Regions from separate parts of the Aeromonas veronii genome, predicted to be linked through region 2. Evidence: predicted binding sites of a transcription regulator. Region 2 holds the regulator's gene; each other region holds the start of a gene.
What was found. The regulator sigma-54, encoded in region 2, starts transcription at its own class of promoters, with help from an activator protein. The targets are predictions, from matches to a motif close to TGGCACNGTTTTNGCTT.

Region 1 (5,772 bases), 1.7 Mb from region 2:
TCTTGTTCTCTTCAGGCATCTCGGTTCGTTACCCATTCTTTAATGACCTGAGCGGCCAGATCCGGTTCATTCGCCACCAGCGCACGCACCGCCTTGAGCAAGTCTTCATCCTTGTGCAGATCCGGCAGTTTCAGGTGACCATCGCGCACCCCGAAGATGGGCTCGGCTTCCGCCTGGGCCGCCAGCAGACTGAGCTCGTCATCCCCGCCCAGCACTATGCTGTTGTCCAGATCCAGCTCCCCTTCCGGTCTCGCATCCGGGTAGAGCAGGCGTTTGAGCATGGGGCGCACCACGGTGACGATGAGCACTATGATGACCAGCACGGAGGCGGCGATGCGCACCGCGCGCCAGAACCAGGGCTGCTCGTAGAGCGGGATGTCCGCCACGGCCTCGAGTTCGGGACGGTTGAACGGGATGGCGACCACTTCCAGGGTATCCCCCCGGGTCACGTCAAAGCCGAGGCCGCCACTGAGCAACCGACGCAGGGTGTCGAGCTCGGCCTGGGTGCGGGGCTCGCGGGTGATGGCACCCTCGGCGCCAGGCGTCGCCTTGTAATCCACCGCCACCGACACCGTCATGCGGCGAATGCCGCCCTGCTGGCGCCGGATATGGCTGATGGTGCTGTCCAGTTCGAAGTTGCGGGTCGCCTCCTTGCGGGAGCGGCCGCTGGCCGCATTGCCACCCTCGGCGGCCGTGGCCTCCTGGGGAATGCTGGAGGCGGCAGGGGGCTGGTTGGAGAGCGCGCCGGGCACGCCGCCGTTGCTGCCACCCGAGCTGTTCTCCTCCACCGTCATTTCGGAGCGCACGGCGGGCAAGTCCGGGTTGAAGGTCTTGCGGGTCTGCTCCTGCTGGGAGAAGTCGAGGGAGAGATCCACCTCGGCGGTGTAGTTGTCCGCCCCGAGCACCGGGATCAGGATGGCGTCAATTTTTTGTTTGTACTCCAGCTCCTGCTTCTGCTGCATCGCAAACTCTTTGCGGGTCTGGGCGGAGAGAGGATCCTGGGAGCCGGAGTTGAGCAGGCGGCCGTTCTGGTCGGTGACCGTGACCCGGGTCGGCTCCAGGCCGTGGACGGCGGAGGCCACCATGTCGACGATGGAGTCCACTTCCCCCTGGCCGAGGGCGCTGCCCCGCAGGCTCAGCACCACGGTGGCACTCGGCTTGCGCTCGTTGCGGGCGAACACGTTGTCCTTGGGAATGGCCAGCAGCACCTGGGCCTTGGCCACGTTCTGGAACTGTTCGATGGCGCTCGCCAGCTGGCGCTCGCGGCTGAGCTTGAGACGCTCACCCTCCATGCGCTGGCTGACGCCGAAGCTGGAGTCCTTGAGCAGGATGGACTCGCCATCGTTGCTCACGTCGCTGCTGCTGGCAAGGCCGGCGCGGGTCAGGCGCAGACGGATATCGGCATAGTTTTCGGCGCTGACCAGCACGCTCTTGCCGTCCACCTGATAGGGGATCTTCTGCTGATCGAGGTAGTCGAGGGTGGAGACCAGCTCCTGGGTATTGAAGGTGCCGAGGGGACGCATCTCCGGCTCCTTGCCCCACAACAGGATGAAGACGGCGATGGCCAGACAGATGGTCAGCCCCAGGATCAGGGTGATCTGGCGCAGCACATCCGTGTTGGAGAGGAAGCCCAGCGCCGAGCTCTTCTGCTCCTGCTCGTCCAGGGTCGCCGCCCCTTCGTTGTTCATCAGCAGATCGCCGTTTTGATCGTTAGCCACGGTTTATGTCCTTGTTGCTGACATGTTCATGATGCTCAGTCGCCATGGATGTGCTTATACCGGCATGTTCATGATGGTCTTGTAGGCATCGACCATCTTGTTGCGCACCTGGACGGTCGCCTCGAAGGCGATGGAGGATTTCTGGCCGGCGATCATCACCTCGGAGAGATCCACCGACTTGTCGCCCAAATCGAAGCGGGTGCGCAGATCGTTGGCGCTGCCCTGCAGCTCGTTGACGTTGTCGAGAGCCAGCTTGAGCATCTGACCGAAATCCGAACTGACCGGGCGACCAGGCTGGGCCAGCGGAGTGGCTCCCGCTTCGACCTTGAGTGCCTGCATCTCTTGCATCAGGCTGCTTGCACTTATTTCCATCTTTCATCCCCAGACAAATCATTGACGCTGACAGGCTTAAAGCAATAAGGGTGCCAACCAGAGCGAATAGAGAAGATCAGAAGTGAAAGAGGGGCGTGATCAGGCCGGTGCCACCGGCCGTCACGGATTCAGATCGCGGGCCAGGGCTGTTTGCCCAGCAGCAACCGCAGGTAGCTCAGATGCAGATCGTAGTGTTCGTCGGCAGGCAGCTTGGCCAGCACCTCATCACGCAGGTAGTGCGCCTTGACGCTTGCCTGCTCAGGGGTCACCAAGCCCACGGCCACCAGCTTGGCGATGATGGCGTGGGAGAGGGCCAGGCAGGCCTCATCGGCCTCTCCCCAACCAAACTGGCCCGCATAGGCTTCTGGCGACAGGGCTGGTTCCAGCGGTGCCACCAGATCCCCCCAGACCCAGAACGCCGTGGGGATCCCTTCCTGCAACCGCAGATAGATGCTCTGTTTTTCCCACTCCCGGCTCTGGGCCGCCATCACATCTTGCCCGGGCTCATGCGCCATATCCCTCTCCTTGTCCCACGACTCTGATCCGCGCCCATGAAAAAGAGGGCCGAAGGCCCTCTTTTTACTGCAAGTCTCGTCAATTAAACAGACTGTATTTCAATCTGATAGAAGAAAAAGAACTTGTCGGACGAAGATGGATGTGTCACTTGTTCAAATCATCGTCAAGCCAGTACTTGGAGCCGGAAATATTGGCATCCAGCAGCAGCCCTTTCTCGCCAATCTGGTAGATGGCCATGCCGCCGTTGTACTTGGCGGTCAGCTCAGCACTCTCCTTGCCTGCCACGGCCCCCACCTCGGAGGTGGCTTCCCAGCCCTTGTTGACGAAGGCATCGAAGTGGGTCTGGTCTTCAAACAGGATCACCTGCTGATAGAACTTGCCGCCGAGCCCGGCCGCGAGGCCCGCCCCGAACATCTTCATATAGGTGTGCTTGCCGTTTTTGCGATTGACCGCAACCCCCGACCCCTGGTTGGTATGGATCATCAGGGAGAACTTGCGCGAATCGAACACCGCGTAGCCATAGGCCTGGTCAAACAGCAGCTTGGCGGAGGGCTGATCGTTGAACAGCCGCACCAGGGCGGTGTCGGCCATGGTATCAAGGGCCGTGCGCGCCTCTTCCGGGGTCTTGGGCTCCAACATGGTGTCGAGCTTCTTGTCCGCCGCATCCAGCCACTCCTTGCCGGTGGCCGCACTCTCTTCGGTCCAGGCACCGGCCTTGTTATAGGCATCGGCTCCCCAGGTAGAGACGGACTCCCAGGTCTCCTTGGAGAAATCGGTGATCCCCTTCCATGCTTCTTTGCTGGTGTCGCTCACCGCGGTGCCGAGATCGGAGGCGGCCTCTTTCAGCTTGGCCCAGTCGGCATGGCTGGGAGTGGATGCCAGCAACAGGGCGGCGGCAATCAGCCAGGGTTTGCTCTTCATGGTCTGCTCCTTCTTCTGCTCGTCAGCGGATCACTACCCTATCAGATTTAATCGTACGCCAATAACAGTCCCGTTCACGACTATGCCTTGCGACTCAACCACCTGCGTCACTCTTTCGCCCATATCGCCGGGTGAGCAAGGCGTTTCCTGCCGCACTCTGCTTGAGGAAGCGAGGCTGCCGTGGTCGGACGATAACTGTCACCCGCAGAGGCGCCCATCCCCCTCGCCCTTGCCGATGCAAAGGGGATGAACCCGTAAATATTGTTCGGCCAGCCCCCCCCGGTTGTATAGTTTTTGGTTAGCCATTCCGGTAAAATCCGCGCCCTTATAATAGAGCCACCTAAGAGTGATTGAGCGATGTCCAACACAAAACAGGCCCCCAAAGTAGGATTCGTCTCCTTGGGTTGCCCCAAAAACCTGGTCGATTCCGAACGCATCCTGACCCAGCTGCGTACCGAAGGGTACGATGTGGTGCCCAGCTATGACGATGCGGAGCTGGTGGTGGTCAACACCTGCGGCTTCATCGACAGCGCAGTACAAGAGTCGCTGGAAGCCATCGGTGAGGCCCTGTCCGAAAACGGCAAGGTGATCGTCACCGGCTGTCTTGGCGCCAAAGAGAACCAGATCCGCGAGATCCACCCCAAGGTGCTCGAAATCACCGGCCCCCACGCCTATGAAGAGGTGCTGGGCCACGTCCACAAGTACGTGGAAAAGCCCACCCACAACCCCTTTACCAGCCTGGTACCGGCCCATGGGGTCAAGCTGACCCCCCGTCACTACGCCTACCTGAAGATTTCCGAAGGCTGCAACCACCGCTGCACCTTCTGCATCATCCCCTCCATGCGCGGGGATCTGGTGAGCCGCCCCATCGGCGAGGTGCTGGCCGAGGCCAAGCGCCTGAAAGAGGCGGGCGTGAAGGAGATCCTGGTGATCTCCCAGGACACCTCCGCCTATGGCGTGGACGTCAAGCACCGTACCGGCTTCTACGACGGCATGCCGGTCAAGACCAGCATGGTGGCCCTGTGCGAAGAACTCGCCAAACTCGGCATGTGGGTACGCCTGCATTATGTCTACCCGTATCCGCACGTGGATGACGTCATCCCGCTGATGCGCGACGGCAAGGTGCTGCCCTATCTCGATATCCCGCTGCAACACGCCAGCCCGCGCATCCTCAAGCTGATGAAGCGTCCCGGCACCGTCGAGCGCACCCTGGAGCGCATCCAGAAGTGGCGCGAGATCTGCCCCGAGATCACCCTGCGCTCCACCTTCATCGTCGGCTTCCCCGGCGAGACCGAAGAAGAGTTCCAGATGCTGCTGGACTTCATCGACAAGGCGGAACTGGATCGGGTCGGTTGCTTCAAATACAGCCCGGTCGAGGGTGCCAAGGCCAACGAGCTGCCGGATCCGGTGCCGGCCGAGGTGCAGGAAGAGCGCTTCCAGCGCTTCATGGAGCTGCAACAGCAGGTCTCCATCCGCAAGCTGGCCCGCAAGGTGGGTCAGGAGATGACCATTCTCATCGACGAAGTGGACGAAGAGGGCGCCACCGGCCGCTCCGCCGCCGATGCCCCCGAGATCGACGGCCTGGTCTACCTGAACGGCGAGACCGGCCTCAAGCCCGGCGACATGGTCAAAGTACGCATCGACGAGGCGGACGAATACGACCTCTGGGCCAGTCTGGTGAACTAAACCCGCCGCTTAGCCCGAAAGCCAGTCAGCCCTGCTGACTGGCTTTTTTATTGCCCGCCGTCAGCCAGCCACCATACGCCCATCGAAATCGTACCGGCCCTCCTTCATCCATTTCGGCACACCACGCTGTTGCGGCTCTCCAGATCTCTGCCTGCGGAAAAGAAAACGCTTTCATTTCTCTTCGTGACCCAGCGCACAAACCCGGGCCGCTTTCCCGGCCGCTTGCTTCATGCTCAAAAAAAAGCCAGATGGCGAGTGCAAAAACCAGCACGATCCAGTTCACATAATCACTTTTCACCGACGTCAAAGGGTGACTTGATGCTCTGTGATAATTAACATAACAGTCTAATAATAAAGGATTAAAAATAGACTTTGACGAGATTGACGAGCGTCATTGGGTTTTTACGATATCGACGAAATGAAGAGTTGTTGTTTTCCTGTTAACTCTGCTTTTCTAAGGGCGTTGGACGACACAACTACAAGGGTGCAAAACCTGACCAACAGAGAGGGCCGGTGTCCAAGCATGCGATGTCGGTGCTCCATTCCAAAACCATGGAAG
Region 2 (5,772 bases):
TAGGGCCAGAGATGATGGCGGCCGAGGCCGTCAAGCTGATGGAAACCAGAAAGATTAACGGATTGCTGGTGGTGGATGGGGAGCGGCGGCCGCTGGGTGCCTTCAACATGCACGACCTGCTGAAAGCCGGGGTGATTTGATGCAAGATGTACCGACCCTCTATGGTCCGGTGACGCGCAGCCAGTTCGAGAAGGCGGCGCAGATCCGCCTGCTGGTGTGCGATGTGGACGGGGTGCTCTCCAACGGCTTCATCTACATGGGAAATAACGGCGAAGAGCTGAAGACCTTCTGCACCCGGGACGGGGCAGGCATGCGTGCCCTGCTCAATGCCGGGCTGGAGATTGCCATCATCACCGGGCGCAATTCCCGCATCGTCAGCGATCGGATGAAGAGCCTGGGGGTGCAGCACCTGGTGCAGGGGGCGGATCAGAAGCTGCCCCATTTCGAGGCCCTGCTGGCCAAGCTGGGGCTCGATGCCTCCCAGGCGGCCTATATGGGGGATGACACCATCGATCTGCCGGTGATGCAGGCCTGCGGCCTCGGCATCGCAGTGGCAGATGCTCACCCGCGGGTATTGGCCTGTGCCGACCTGGTCACCCGGCTGGGGGGGGGCGTCGGGGCGGTGCGGGAGGTGTGCGATCTGATCCTGCAAGCCCAGGGGCTCGCCGATGAGTTGCCCGAGGCGTCGCGATGAAGCAGACTATTCTGTTCTTCCTGCTTTTCCTGGCGGCATTGGCTGCCTGGCAGCTGGGTGACATCGACTTGGCCCCGGATTCCACCACCAAGGTAGAGAATTATCAGCCCGATTTCACCGCCAGGAATCTGGTCACCACCCGCTTTGACGAGCAGGGCAAGCGGACCGAGCGGCTGGAGTCGGAGTTTGCCGAGTATTTCCAGATCCTCGAGCAGGCGACCTTCAACAAGCCGGTCATCTACCTGTACGACGACAAGGGTGAGGCCGAGTGGAAGGTGACGGCGGAGACCGGCGTACTCAATACCGATGACAACGTGATCCTGCGGGACAAGGTGCATCTGGATGGCCTGTTGCCGACCTCCTTCATCTCCAGCATGGATACCCAGTATCTGGAGATGGACATGGTGACTCAGGACGTGAGAAGCAACCAGCACATCCGCATTCAGGGCCAGGAATTCCAGACCGAGGGCGTAGGCCTCAAGGGTCACCTGGAACGTAAATATTTCGAATTACTGGATAAAGGCCATGCCATTTATTTCAATGAAAAACGCTAATCTGGTCCTCGTGGCCCTGCTGCTGTGCGGCGCGGCCAACGCCAAAGAGTCCGACTTCACCGAAAAGGTCTATGTGGACGCGGTCAAGCAGGTGGCCGAGATGCAGGACAACCGTGTCACCTTCAGCGAAGACGTCATCATCACCCAGGGCACCATCAAGATTAAGGCCGACAAGGTGGTGGTGATCCGCTCCGGCGAGAAGGGTGCCGAGGTGATGACCGCCTATGGCAGCCCGGCCACCTTCTTCCAGATCCTGGACAACGGCAAGCCGGTCAACGCCCATGGCAACAGCATCCGTTACGAGCTGAAGAACCGTCTGGTGACCATCACCGGCAACGGCCAGCTCAAGCAGGAAGACAGCCAGGTCAATGGCGACCTCATCCGCTACGACATCGTCAAACAGAAGATGATCGCCGAGAGCAAGGGGCCGACCCAGCGCGTCAAGACGGTGTTCCTGCCGGATCAGGTCGAGAATTTCGACAAGCCCGCCGAACAGAAGAAGTAGGAAACAACAGTCATGGCAGTGTTAAAAGCAGTGGGCTTGCAGAAGAGCTACAAGCGTCGCATGGTGGTCAGTGACGTCAGCCTGGAAGTGGGCACCGGCCAGATCGTGGGGCTGCTTGGCCCGAACGGAGCTGGCAAGACCACCTCCTTCTACATGATAGTGGGGCTGGTGCAGCGGGATGCCGGGCTCATCACCATCGACGATCAGGATATCAGCCTGCAGCCCATGCACATCCGTGCGCGCAACGGCATCGGTTACCTGCCTCAGGAAGCCTCCATCTTCCGCCGTCTGTCGGTGTTCGACAACCTGATGGGGGTCATGCAGACCCGCAAGGGACTGAGCAGCGAGGAGCGGGAGGACAAGGTCGAGCAACTGCTGGAAGAGTTCAACATCACCCACATCCGTGACAGCCTGGGTCAGAGCCTGTCAGGGGGGGAGCGCCGCCGGGTCGAGATCGCCCGGGCGCTGGCGGCAGAGCCGAGATTTATTCTGCTGGATGAGCCTTTTGCAGGGGTTGATCCCATTTCTGTCATCGATATCAAAAAGATCATCCAGCATCTGAAGGAACGTGGGCTGGGTGTGCTGATCACCGATCACAACGTTCGCGAGACCCTGGATGTGTGTGAGAAGGCCTATATTGTCAGCCACGGCAAGATGATTGCCGAGGGCGCACCGGTGGATATCCTCGCCGATGAGCAGGTCAAGCGCGTCTATTTGGGCGATCAATTCAGTCTATAGTAAGGGGGCATTCCCTCATTTTTGTTAGGTGACTGCCTCGCTGAACATAAGGATATCCCGACGTAGATGAAGCCGACATTACAGTTGCGTCTCGGTCAGTCCCTGACCATGACGCCACAATTACAACAAGCGATTCGTCTGCTCCAGCTTTCCACGCTGGAACTCCAGCAGGAAATTCAGCAAGCGCTCGACAACAACCCCTTGCTGGAGCAAGAGGAGAGCGAGGCGCAGGAAACCAGTCCGGTCGAAGTGGCCGATGCCAGTCAGCTGGATTCCAGTGACGCCATGGCGCAGGACAAGATGCCGGACGAGCTGCCCGTCGATACCACCTGGGACGAGGTCTACTCCGCCGGGACGGCCCAGAGCGCCGGCCCCATCCACGATGGAGAGGAGAGCGTCTATCAGGGGGAAACCACCGAGAACCTGCAGGACTATCTGTTGTGGCAGATGCGGCTGACGCCGTTCAGCGATCTGGATGCCGCCATCGCCCTCGCCATCATCGATGCCATCGACGAATCCGGTTATCTGACGGTTTCTCTCGAGGATATTCAGGCTGCAGTCAGCAGTGACGAGGTAGAAGTGGAACTGGATGAGGTCGAGGCCGTGCTCAAGCGGGTGCAGCATTTCGATCCGCTCGGCATCGCCGCCCGCTCCGTGCAGGAGTGCCTGCTGATCCAGCTTGGCCAGTATCCCTCCGATCTGCCCTGGCTCAACGAGGCACGGGAAGTGATCAGCGAGCACATGGATCTGCTTGGCAATCGTGACTATCGCACCCTGGCGCGCAAGACCCGGCTCAAGGAGAGCGACCTCAAGGAGGTGCTGGACCTTATCCAGCAGCTGGAACCCAGACCCGGCAACGGCGTCATCCAGAGCGAATCCCAATACGTGATCCCGGATGTGTCCGTGGTCAAGAAAGGCAGCAAGTGGGTGGTGGAGCTCAACCCGGATTCGGCGCCGCGCATTCGCGTCAACGAGACCTATGCGGCCATGGCCCGCAACGCGCGCAGCAGCACGGATACCCAGTTCATCCGCTCCCACCTGCAGGAGGCGAAGTGGTTCATCAAGAGTCTGGAGAGTCGTAACGACACCCTGCTCAAGGTGGCCAGCTGCATCGTCGAGCAGCAGCAGGGCTTCTTCGAATACGGGGAAGAAGCCATGAAACCCATGGTGCTCAATGACATCGCCGAGGCGGTGGAGATGCATGAATCGACCATCTCGCGGGTGACGACCCAGAAGTACATGCATACGCCCCGTGGCATCTTTGAACTGAAGTTTTTTTTCTCCAGTCACGTGAATACGGAAGGAGGAGGAGAGTGCTCATCGACCGCTATTCGCGCCTTGATCAAGAAGCTGGTGACGGCGGAAAACCCCGCCAAGCCGCTTAGTGATAGCAAGATCGCGGATTTGCTGGCCGAACAGGGTATTATGGTGGCGAGACGCACGATCGCAAAGTACCGTGAATCCTTGTTGATCCCGCCATCCAATCAGCGCAAACGCCTGGTTTAGGCAAACAAAAGGAAGACGTTATGCAAATTAACCTGACCGGACACCATGTCGAGATTACCGAAGCTCTGCGTGATTATGTGAACAACAAATTTGCCAAACTCGAGCGTCACTTTGACCATATCAACAACGTCCATGTGGTGTTGAGCGTCGAAAAACTGAACCAGATTGCCGAAGCCAAGCTGCATGTCAGCGGCGGTGAGGTGTTCGCCAACTCGGAGCATGCCGACATGTATGCTGCGATTGATACCCTGCTTGATAAACTGGACAGACAGATCATCAAGCACAAAGATAAATTAAATCAAAAATAACTATGCAACTTGAACACATACTGAGTCGGGACTGCACCAAGAGTGCGGTCCCCTGTACCAGCAAGAAACGCGCTCTCGAGATCATCAGTGAACTGGCCGCAGAGCGCCTCGGCACCTCCCGTCAGGTGTTGTTTGAAAGCCTGCTGGCGCGGGAAAAAATGGGCAGTACCGGGATCGGTGCCGGTATTGCCATTCCGCATGGCCGCATTGACGATGCCTTTGCGCCGACGGCTGTGCTGATGACCTTCTCCGAACCCATCCCTTTCGACTCGATTGACAATCAACCGGTTGACCTGCTCTTTGCATTGCTGGTGCCGGAAAGCGAGTGCAAGCAGCATCTCAAGACCCTTTCCCTGATGGCATCCAAGTTGGGTGACAAGGCCGTCTGCCGCCAGTTGCGCCAGGCGACCAGTGACGAAGAACTCTATCAGATCATGACCTCGGCCTGATGCCGGACAAGGCACAGCCAGGTTGGCGTGGGGGGACAAGATGCAATTAATCGTGGTAAGCGGTCGCTCGGGCTCCGGCAAGACGGTAGCCCTGCGGGTGCTGGAAGATCTGGGGTATTACTGCGTAGACAATCTGCCGGTCAATCTGTTGCCCCAGTTGATCGTCTCGGTGGAGAGCCAGTATGACAAGCTGGCGGTCAGCATCGACGTGCGCAACCTGCCCACCGAGCAGGATCGGCTGGAGAATCTGCTGGCCCAGGTACGCAGCGAGGGGCGGGTGGAATTCTCCAGCTTCTTCTTCGACGCCGACAACACTACCCTGCTCAAACGCTATGGCGAGAGTCGCCGGTTGCACCCCCTCTCTCGCAACAAGCTGTCGCTGGACGAGGCCATCCGGGAGGAGACCCACCTGCTGGCGCCCCTCTCTTCCAGTGCCGACCTGCGCATCGACACCACCAACCTCAGCATTCACGATCTCAGCGAGCTCATCAAAACCCGGGTGCTCGGCAAGAAAGAGAACGAGCTGGTGCTGGTGTTTGAATCATTCGGCTTCAAGTACGGCATCCCCAAGGATGCAGACTTCGTGTTCGATGCCCGTTTCCTGCCAAATCCCCACTGGATCCCCGAACTCAAGCCTTTCACCGGCCGGGATGAACCTGTGGCGAACTACCTCTCCAGCCAGACGGACGTCATGCTGTTCATCCAGCAGATCGAGAACATGCTGGGCACCTGGTTGCCCCATCTGGAACGCAACAATCGCAGCTATGTGACCGTGGGTATCGGCTGCACCGGTGGCCAGCATCGCTCGGTGTTCATCGCCGAACGGTTGGCGAGCGCGTTTCGCCTGCTCGGCAAGAACGTGCAGATCCGCCACCGCACCCTGGACAAGCGCTCGGCGCAGGTCTGACAGCTCAGAAGGATGCACAGATGACCGTTTCCGCCTCGGTAGAAGTCAAAAACAAGCTGGGTATTCATGCCAGACCGGCCATGATGCTGTTCGAACTGGTACAGGGCTTCG
Region 3 (5,772 bases), 1.1 Mb from region 2:
GGGGTCAGGGCGCTGTTGAGATCCCCAATCTCGGCTATCTGGTAGCCGCGCATCTGGCTGAGCCAGAAGCCGCCCAAGGCAAACAGAGCGCTTGCCAGAGGGCCGAGCCAGCGGCTCTGGCGAGCGCAGCGCGCCGCTATCACCCCTTGAGTCTTGCACTGCAAGAAGCTGCAGCCATGGAGCATCAGCAGGGCCAGCGCCGTGCCCATGCAGGTGAAGAGCAGCGGCCAGTTAAAATCGAAGGCGCCATAGTGGATGCGAAGGGCCGAGTCGAAGCGAAACGGCAAGCCTTGCAGCAAGAAGGCGAGGGTCGCGCCAAACACCAGGGTCGGCAGCAGGGCTCCCATCACCAGGGCCCGGTCCCACCAGCGGCGCCACACGGGGTCCGGCAGCTTGCTGCGATAGTCAAAACCGACCGGGCGCAGGAAGAGGCCGAACAGCAGGAACATGAAGGGCACATAGAGCGCCGAGAAGGAGGCCGCATAGACCAGAGGCCAGGCGGCGAACAGGGTGCCGGCGCCGGCGATGAGCCACACCTGGTTGCCCTCCCACACGGGCCCCACGCTGTTGAGCAGCACCCGCCGCTCCTCATCGTTCTTGGCCACCACGGGCAACAGCATGCCGACCCCGAGATCGAAGCCATCCATCACCACGAAGCCGATGAGCAGGAAGAGCACCAGCCCCCACCAGACGAGTTTCAGGGTTTCGTAATCCATCAGACGGGACTCCCGTTTTTCAACACTTCACCTTGATAACGACCCGTCTGCAGGCTGGCGGGCCCTTTGCGGATCACGTGACGCAACAAGAACAGCTCCACCACCAGCAGCGTGCTGTAGATGAGGAAGATGGAGATGAGGCTGAACCAGAGTTGGCCCGGGCGCAGCAAGGAGACGGATGCCGACACCGGCAGCACGTCGCTGATGGTCCAGGGCTGGCGACCGAACTCGGCCACGAACCAGCCCGCCTCGATGGCAATCCAGGGCAGGGGGATGGACCAGAACAGGGCCTTGAGCAAGCGGGTCGATTGCACCAGCCGGCCCCGGCACAGCTGCAGGAAGGCGGCGGTAAAGAGCAGCAGCAATACCACACCTATGCCCACCATCAGTCGGAAGCTCCAGAACAGTGGCGCCACCTGGGGGATGGAGTCGTCCACCGCCTTGGCAATGGCCACCTCGTCCGCCTTGCCAATCTCCTTGGCGTAGGGGGTCAGCAGCAGGCCGTAGCCGAGATCGGCGCGGTGGCGCTCGAAGGTGGCCCTGGCCTCAGCATTGCCGCCATCCGCCCGCAGGGCTTCCAGGGCATCGTGGGCCAGCATGCCACTGCGGATGCGCACCTCGTGCTCGGCCTTGAGATCTTTCAGGCCCGTCACCTGCTCATCGAGGGAGCGGGTGGCGATAATGCCCATCAGATAAGGGATCTTGACCGCGGCGTGGGTGGTCTCGGCGCTCTGATCCGGCAGACCGAACAGGGTGAAGGAGGCCGGGGCAGGCTCGGTGTGCCACTCCGCCTCGATGGCGGCGAGTTTCACCTTCTGTACCTCGCCGGTGCGATAGCCAGACTCGTCACCCAGTACTATGACCGAGAGGATGGCGGCCAGACCGAAACCCGAGGCGATGGCGAAGGAGCGCAGGGCGAAGCGCACCTCCATGCGGCGCAGCAGATACCAGCTGCTCACCCCCATCACGAACAGGGAAGCAGCCACATAGCCCGCCGCCACCGTGTGCACGAACTTGACCTGGGCCACCGGGTTGAAGATGACAGCGGCCACGTCCACCAGCTCCATGCGCATCGTCATGGGGTTGAACTCGGCGCCGACCGGGTTCTGCATCCAGCCGTTGGCGATGAGGATCCAGAGCGCTGAGAGGTTGGAGCCGAGCGCCACCAGCATGGTCACCATCAGGTGCTGACCGCGGGAGAGTTTGTCCCAGCCGAAGAAGAAGAGTCCCACCAGGGTGGATTCGAGGAAGAAGGCCATCAGTCCCTCCACCGCGAGCGGAGTGCCGAAGATGTCGCCGACGTAGTGGGAGTAGTAGGCCCAGTTGGTCCCGAACTGGAACTCCAACGTAATCCCGGTAGTCACCCCCATCACGAAGTTGATACCGAACAACTTGCCCCAGAAGCGGGTGATGTCCTTGTAGATCACCTTGCCGGTCATCACGTAGGCCGACTCGGCAATCACCAGGATCCAGGACAGCCCCAGGGTGAGGGGTACAAACAGAAAGTGGAACATCGCCGTCGCGCCGAACTGTATTCGGGAGAGGCTGACCACATCATCCAAGCTTATCATGCATGACTCTCTATGTTGCATTTAACAGACAGGTTTTCGCCCGTTAAGTACAACACGTGCCATGACACCTATAACAGATGCAGTTATAGTGAAATACACCTATAACAGTTTGAGCCCACCATGTCCCGCTACGGCCAACTGGCAGATCAGCTGCAGCAGCAGATAGAGAGCGGCGTCTGGCGGCCGGGGGAGCGCATCCCCTCCATCCGCCAGAGCTGCAAGACCCATCATTTGAGCCCCATGACGGTGCTGCAGGCCTACCAGCTGCTGGAGAGCCGCGGCCTGGTGTTGGCGCGGCCCCAGTCCGGTTACTACGTCAAGGCCGCCGCCTCCCCCCAGCGCATCAGCGCCCCCCAGCAGGCGCACTACAGCGGCTCGGTGGACATCAACGATCTGGTGTTCGAGGTGCTGCAGGCGAGCAAGTCCCGGGATCTGGTGCCGCTCGGCATGGCGGTGGCGGATCCCGTCCTCTTCCCCCATCCCCAGCTCGGCCGGGCGCTGGGCAGCTGCATGCGCCGGCTCGATCCCTTCAGCACGGTGGCGGATTTGCCCCCCGGCAACGAGACGTTGCGCCGGGCCATCGCCCGCCGCTACGCGGACGATGGCCTGCTGGTCGACCCCCAAGAGATCATCATCACCACGGGAGCCATGGAGGCGCTCTCCCTCAGCCTGCAGGTGCTGACCGAGCCGGGAGACTGGGTGGTGGTGGAGTCTCCCACCTTCTACGGCGCCCTGCAGGCCATAGAGCGTCTGCAGCTCAAGGCGGTGGAGATCCCGGTCACCCCCGGGGTTGGCATCGATCTTGCGCTGCTGGCACAGGCCCTGGCCCAGCGCCCCATCAAGGCGTGCTGGCTGATGGGCAACGTCCAGCATCCACTGGGTCACACCATGCCGGATGGCCACAAGGAGGCGCTGATGCAGCTGCTCAACGCCCACCGGGTTCCTCTGGTGGAGGACGACGTCTATGCGGAGATCTATTTTGGCCGCGAGCGGCCGCGCCCGCTCAAGCATTGGGACGCTCGGGGGGACAGCCTGCTGTGCAGCTCGTTTTCCAAATGCCTGGCGCCGGGCTTTCGGGTCGGCTGGGTGGTGGCGGGCCCCCATGCCGAGCGCATCCAGCGGCTGCAGCTGATGTCGACCCTGTCGACCAATGTGCCGAGCCAGCTGGCGCTTGCCGACATGCTGCGCCAGGGCGGGGTGGATGCCCATTTTCGGCGCCTGCGCCACACCCTGGCCCAGCGCCAGCAGCAGATGCGGGCCGCTCTGCTGCGCCTCCTGCCCCTGGATGTGCGCATTTCCTCCCCCGATGGCGGCTACTTCCTCTGGCTGGAATTTGACGAGCGTCTCGACAGCCGGGCCCTGCACGCCAGAGCGCTCGCCTGCGGCTTTTCCCTGGCGCCCGGGGCGCTCTTTTCCAGCCAAGGTCAGCACAACCACTGCCTGCGCCTAAACAGCTCCCATCCCTGGAGCCCAGAGCTGGAGGCCGCCCTCGGCCAGTTGGCGGAGCTTATCCGGCAGCAGTTAGACAAACCCTTGTTGCGTTGAGCCCTTGAGGCGGACGCGGCCGAACACAAACAGGCCCCATGACGGGGCCTTTTCATCGAGTACGAACGTGCGGATCAGCTCGGCGACCCCAGCTGGGCCACCTGCTTCTCTATGCTGCCTTTGAGGTTGTCATCGAGCCTGAGGGCACGGGCCAGCTCGTCCAGATAACCGCGCTCCATGAAGTGATCCACCTCGACGGTGAGCAGGGAGGCGAGGTAGACCTCGGTGGCCTGCTCCATGTCGGTGACCTCCCGGGCCAGGGCCTGGGGATCCAGCGGGCGGGCCAGCTCGGCGTCAATCCAGCGGGCCGCATCGCTCTGCCCCTGTTCGGTCAGGTACTGCTGGATCTTCTGGCGCTCGGCGTCGTCGATGTGACCATCGGCCCGGGCCGCCGCCACCATGGCACGCACCAGCAGGGTGGCACGGGCGTCAAGCGCCTGTCCCTGCAGGGAATCCAGAGGCTGGGCTGGTTGCGCCGCCCCGCCCTGCTGGGATTGCCAGTCCTGGTAGAGCTTGTAGGCGAGACCACCGAGGGCCGCCGCACCGCCCACCGCCGCCACCTTGCCACCATATTTACGTATCTTCTTGTTGCCGAGCAGCAAAGCCATGGCCCCGGCCGCCAGGCCGCCCTGCGCCATGCCCTTCATCTGGGCCTTGCGGCTGTCGCCGCCATCGTTGAGCCAGCTCTTGCCGCTGCCGAGCAGTTGATCGAGTATTTGTTTCATAGGCCCTCCTCATTGCATTTTGCTTTATGCTGGTTCGCCGCCACTGAACTCAAGGTGAATAAATGCCGCTACCCCGCCTGTTGCTGCTCACTCTGCTGACCCTGGTGGCATTCGCCGCCAACTCGGTGCTCTGCCGCCTGGCACTGTTTGAAGAGCGCATGGATCCGGCCCTGTTCACCCTGCTGCGCCTGACCAGCGGCGCCCTGGTGCTGTTCCTGCTCTGCTCGGCGCGCCGTCCCACGCCAGCGCGCCAAGGAGACTGGGCTGGCGCCCTCTGCCTCGTCATCTACGGCGCCGCCTTCTCCTTCGCCTACCTGACCCTGACCACAGGCACCGGCGCCCTGCTGCTGTTCGCCGCCGTCCAGCTCAGCATGCTGGCCCCGCCGCTGCTGCGTGGCGAGCGGCTTCCCCCTTTCCAGTGGGCCGGCCTGCTGCTCGCCATGGCGGGGCTTATTTTGCTGCTGCTGCCCGGCATCAGCGCGCCGGATCCCCTGGGGGCCGTGCTGATGGTCGCCGCCGGCATCGCCTGGGCCTGCTATACCCTGCGCGCGCCGCGTTTTAGCGATCCCGTCGCCGCCAACGCGGGCCACTTCCTGATGGCCAGCCTGCCTGCGGCCCTGCTCTATCTGTGGCTGGGGCAACTCAATGCCAGCCCGACCGCCATCGGCTACGCCCTGGCATCAGGGGGGCTCGCCTCCGGTCTCGGCTATGCCCTCTGGTATCAGGTGCTGCCCCAGCTCGGGCGCACCCTGGCCGCCAGCATCCAGCTACTGGTGCCCCCGCTCGCCCTCCTGGCCGGGCTCATCCTGCTCGATGAGTCGGGATCATGGCGGCTGTTGCTCTCCTCCCTGGGTATCCTCGGGGGGATAGCGCTGGTCATCGCGGGGCGCACCCCGCAAGGAGACAAATCATGATGAAGCTTGTCATACTGCTGCTCACCTGCACCCTCGCCGGTGGCCTGCTGGCCGCCACCCCGGACAGGCAGACCCATCAGGACGGATTGGACAGAGCCTGCCTCAACGCCCGCCAGTTGCAGACGGGACAAGACCGACAGCAGCGCATCGATGCCTGCGTCAGGGCGGGAGGCAAGGCGACCCGTTGTCAGCAACAATACGCCAGCGTCGGCCAGCGCACCGGCAACGAGCGCCCCTATGTGTCATCCCTGCCTCCCTGCCAGCAGGCCGAGGCTTATCGCAAGAGTACCCGGCCATGAGC

Region 1: a site for sigma-54 is predicted at 2,130-2,146, ahead of fliE (flagellar hook-basal body complex protein FliE). Genes of this name have one in related genera too.
Region 3: a site for sigma-54 is predicted at 2,333-2,349, ahead of ABNP46_RS07015 (cytochrome ubiquinol oxidase subunit I). Genes of this name have one in related genera too.

The regions. Positions count from the first base shown of each region.
Region 1 covers NZ_CP157875.1:3,279,217-3,284,988, forward strand. Annotated here, with positions in the region: gene fliG (flagellar motor switch protein FliG) at 1-19, opposite strand, end outside; gene fliF (flagellar basal-body MS-ring/collar protein FliF) at 12-1,718, opposite strand; gene fliE (flagellar hook-basal body complex protein FliE) at 1,773-2,090, opposite strand; gene ABNP46_RS15075 (hypothetical protein) at 2,219-2,605, opposite strand; gene befA (beta cell expansion factor BefA) at 2,751-3,527, opposite strand; gene rimO (30S ribosomal protein S12 methylthiotransferase RimO) at 3,885-5,213, shown strand; gene ABNP46_RS15090 (hypothetical protein) at 5,239-5,496, opposite strand.
Region 2 covers NZ_CP157875.1:422,282-428,053, forward strand. Annotated here, with positions in the region: gene ABNP46_RS02030 (KpsF/GutQ family sugar-phosphate isomerase) at 1-140, shown strand, start outside; gene kdsC (3-deoxy-manno-octulosonate-8-phosphatase KdsC) at 140-694, shown strand; gene lptC (LPS export ABC transporter periplasmic protein LptC) at 691-1,248, shown strand; gene lptA (lipopolysaccharide transport periplasmic protein LptA) at 1,235-1,753, shown strand; gene lptB (LPS export ABC transporter ATP-binding protein) at 1,766-2,491, shown strand; gene ABNP46_RS02055 (RNA polymerase factor sigma-54) at 2,558-3,997, shown strand; gene hpf (ribosome hibernation promoting factor) at 4,018-4,305, shown strand; gene ptsN (PTS IIA-like nitrogen regulatory protein PtsN) at 4,308-4,754, shown strand; gene rapZ (RNase adapter RapZ) at 4,795-5,661, shown strand; gene npr (PTS phosphocarrier protein NPr) at 5,682-5,772, shown strand, end outside.
Region 3 covers NZ_CP157875.1:1,481,276-1,487,047, reverse strand. Annotated here, with positions in the region: gene cydB (cytochrome d ubiquinol oxidase subunit II) at 1-716, opposite strand, end outside; gene ABNP46_RS07015 (cytochrome ubiquinol oxidase subunit I) at 716-2,287, opposite strand; gene ABNP46_RS07010 (PLP-dependent aminotransferase family protein) at 2,408-3,832, shown strand; gene ABNP46_RS07005 (tellurite resistance TerB family protein) at 3,907-4,557, opposite strand; gene ABNP46_RS07000 (DMT family transporter) at 4,620-5,471, shown strand; gene ABNP46_RS06995 (hypothetical protein) at 5,468-5,770, shown strand.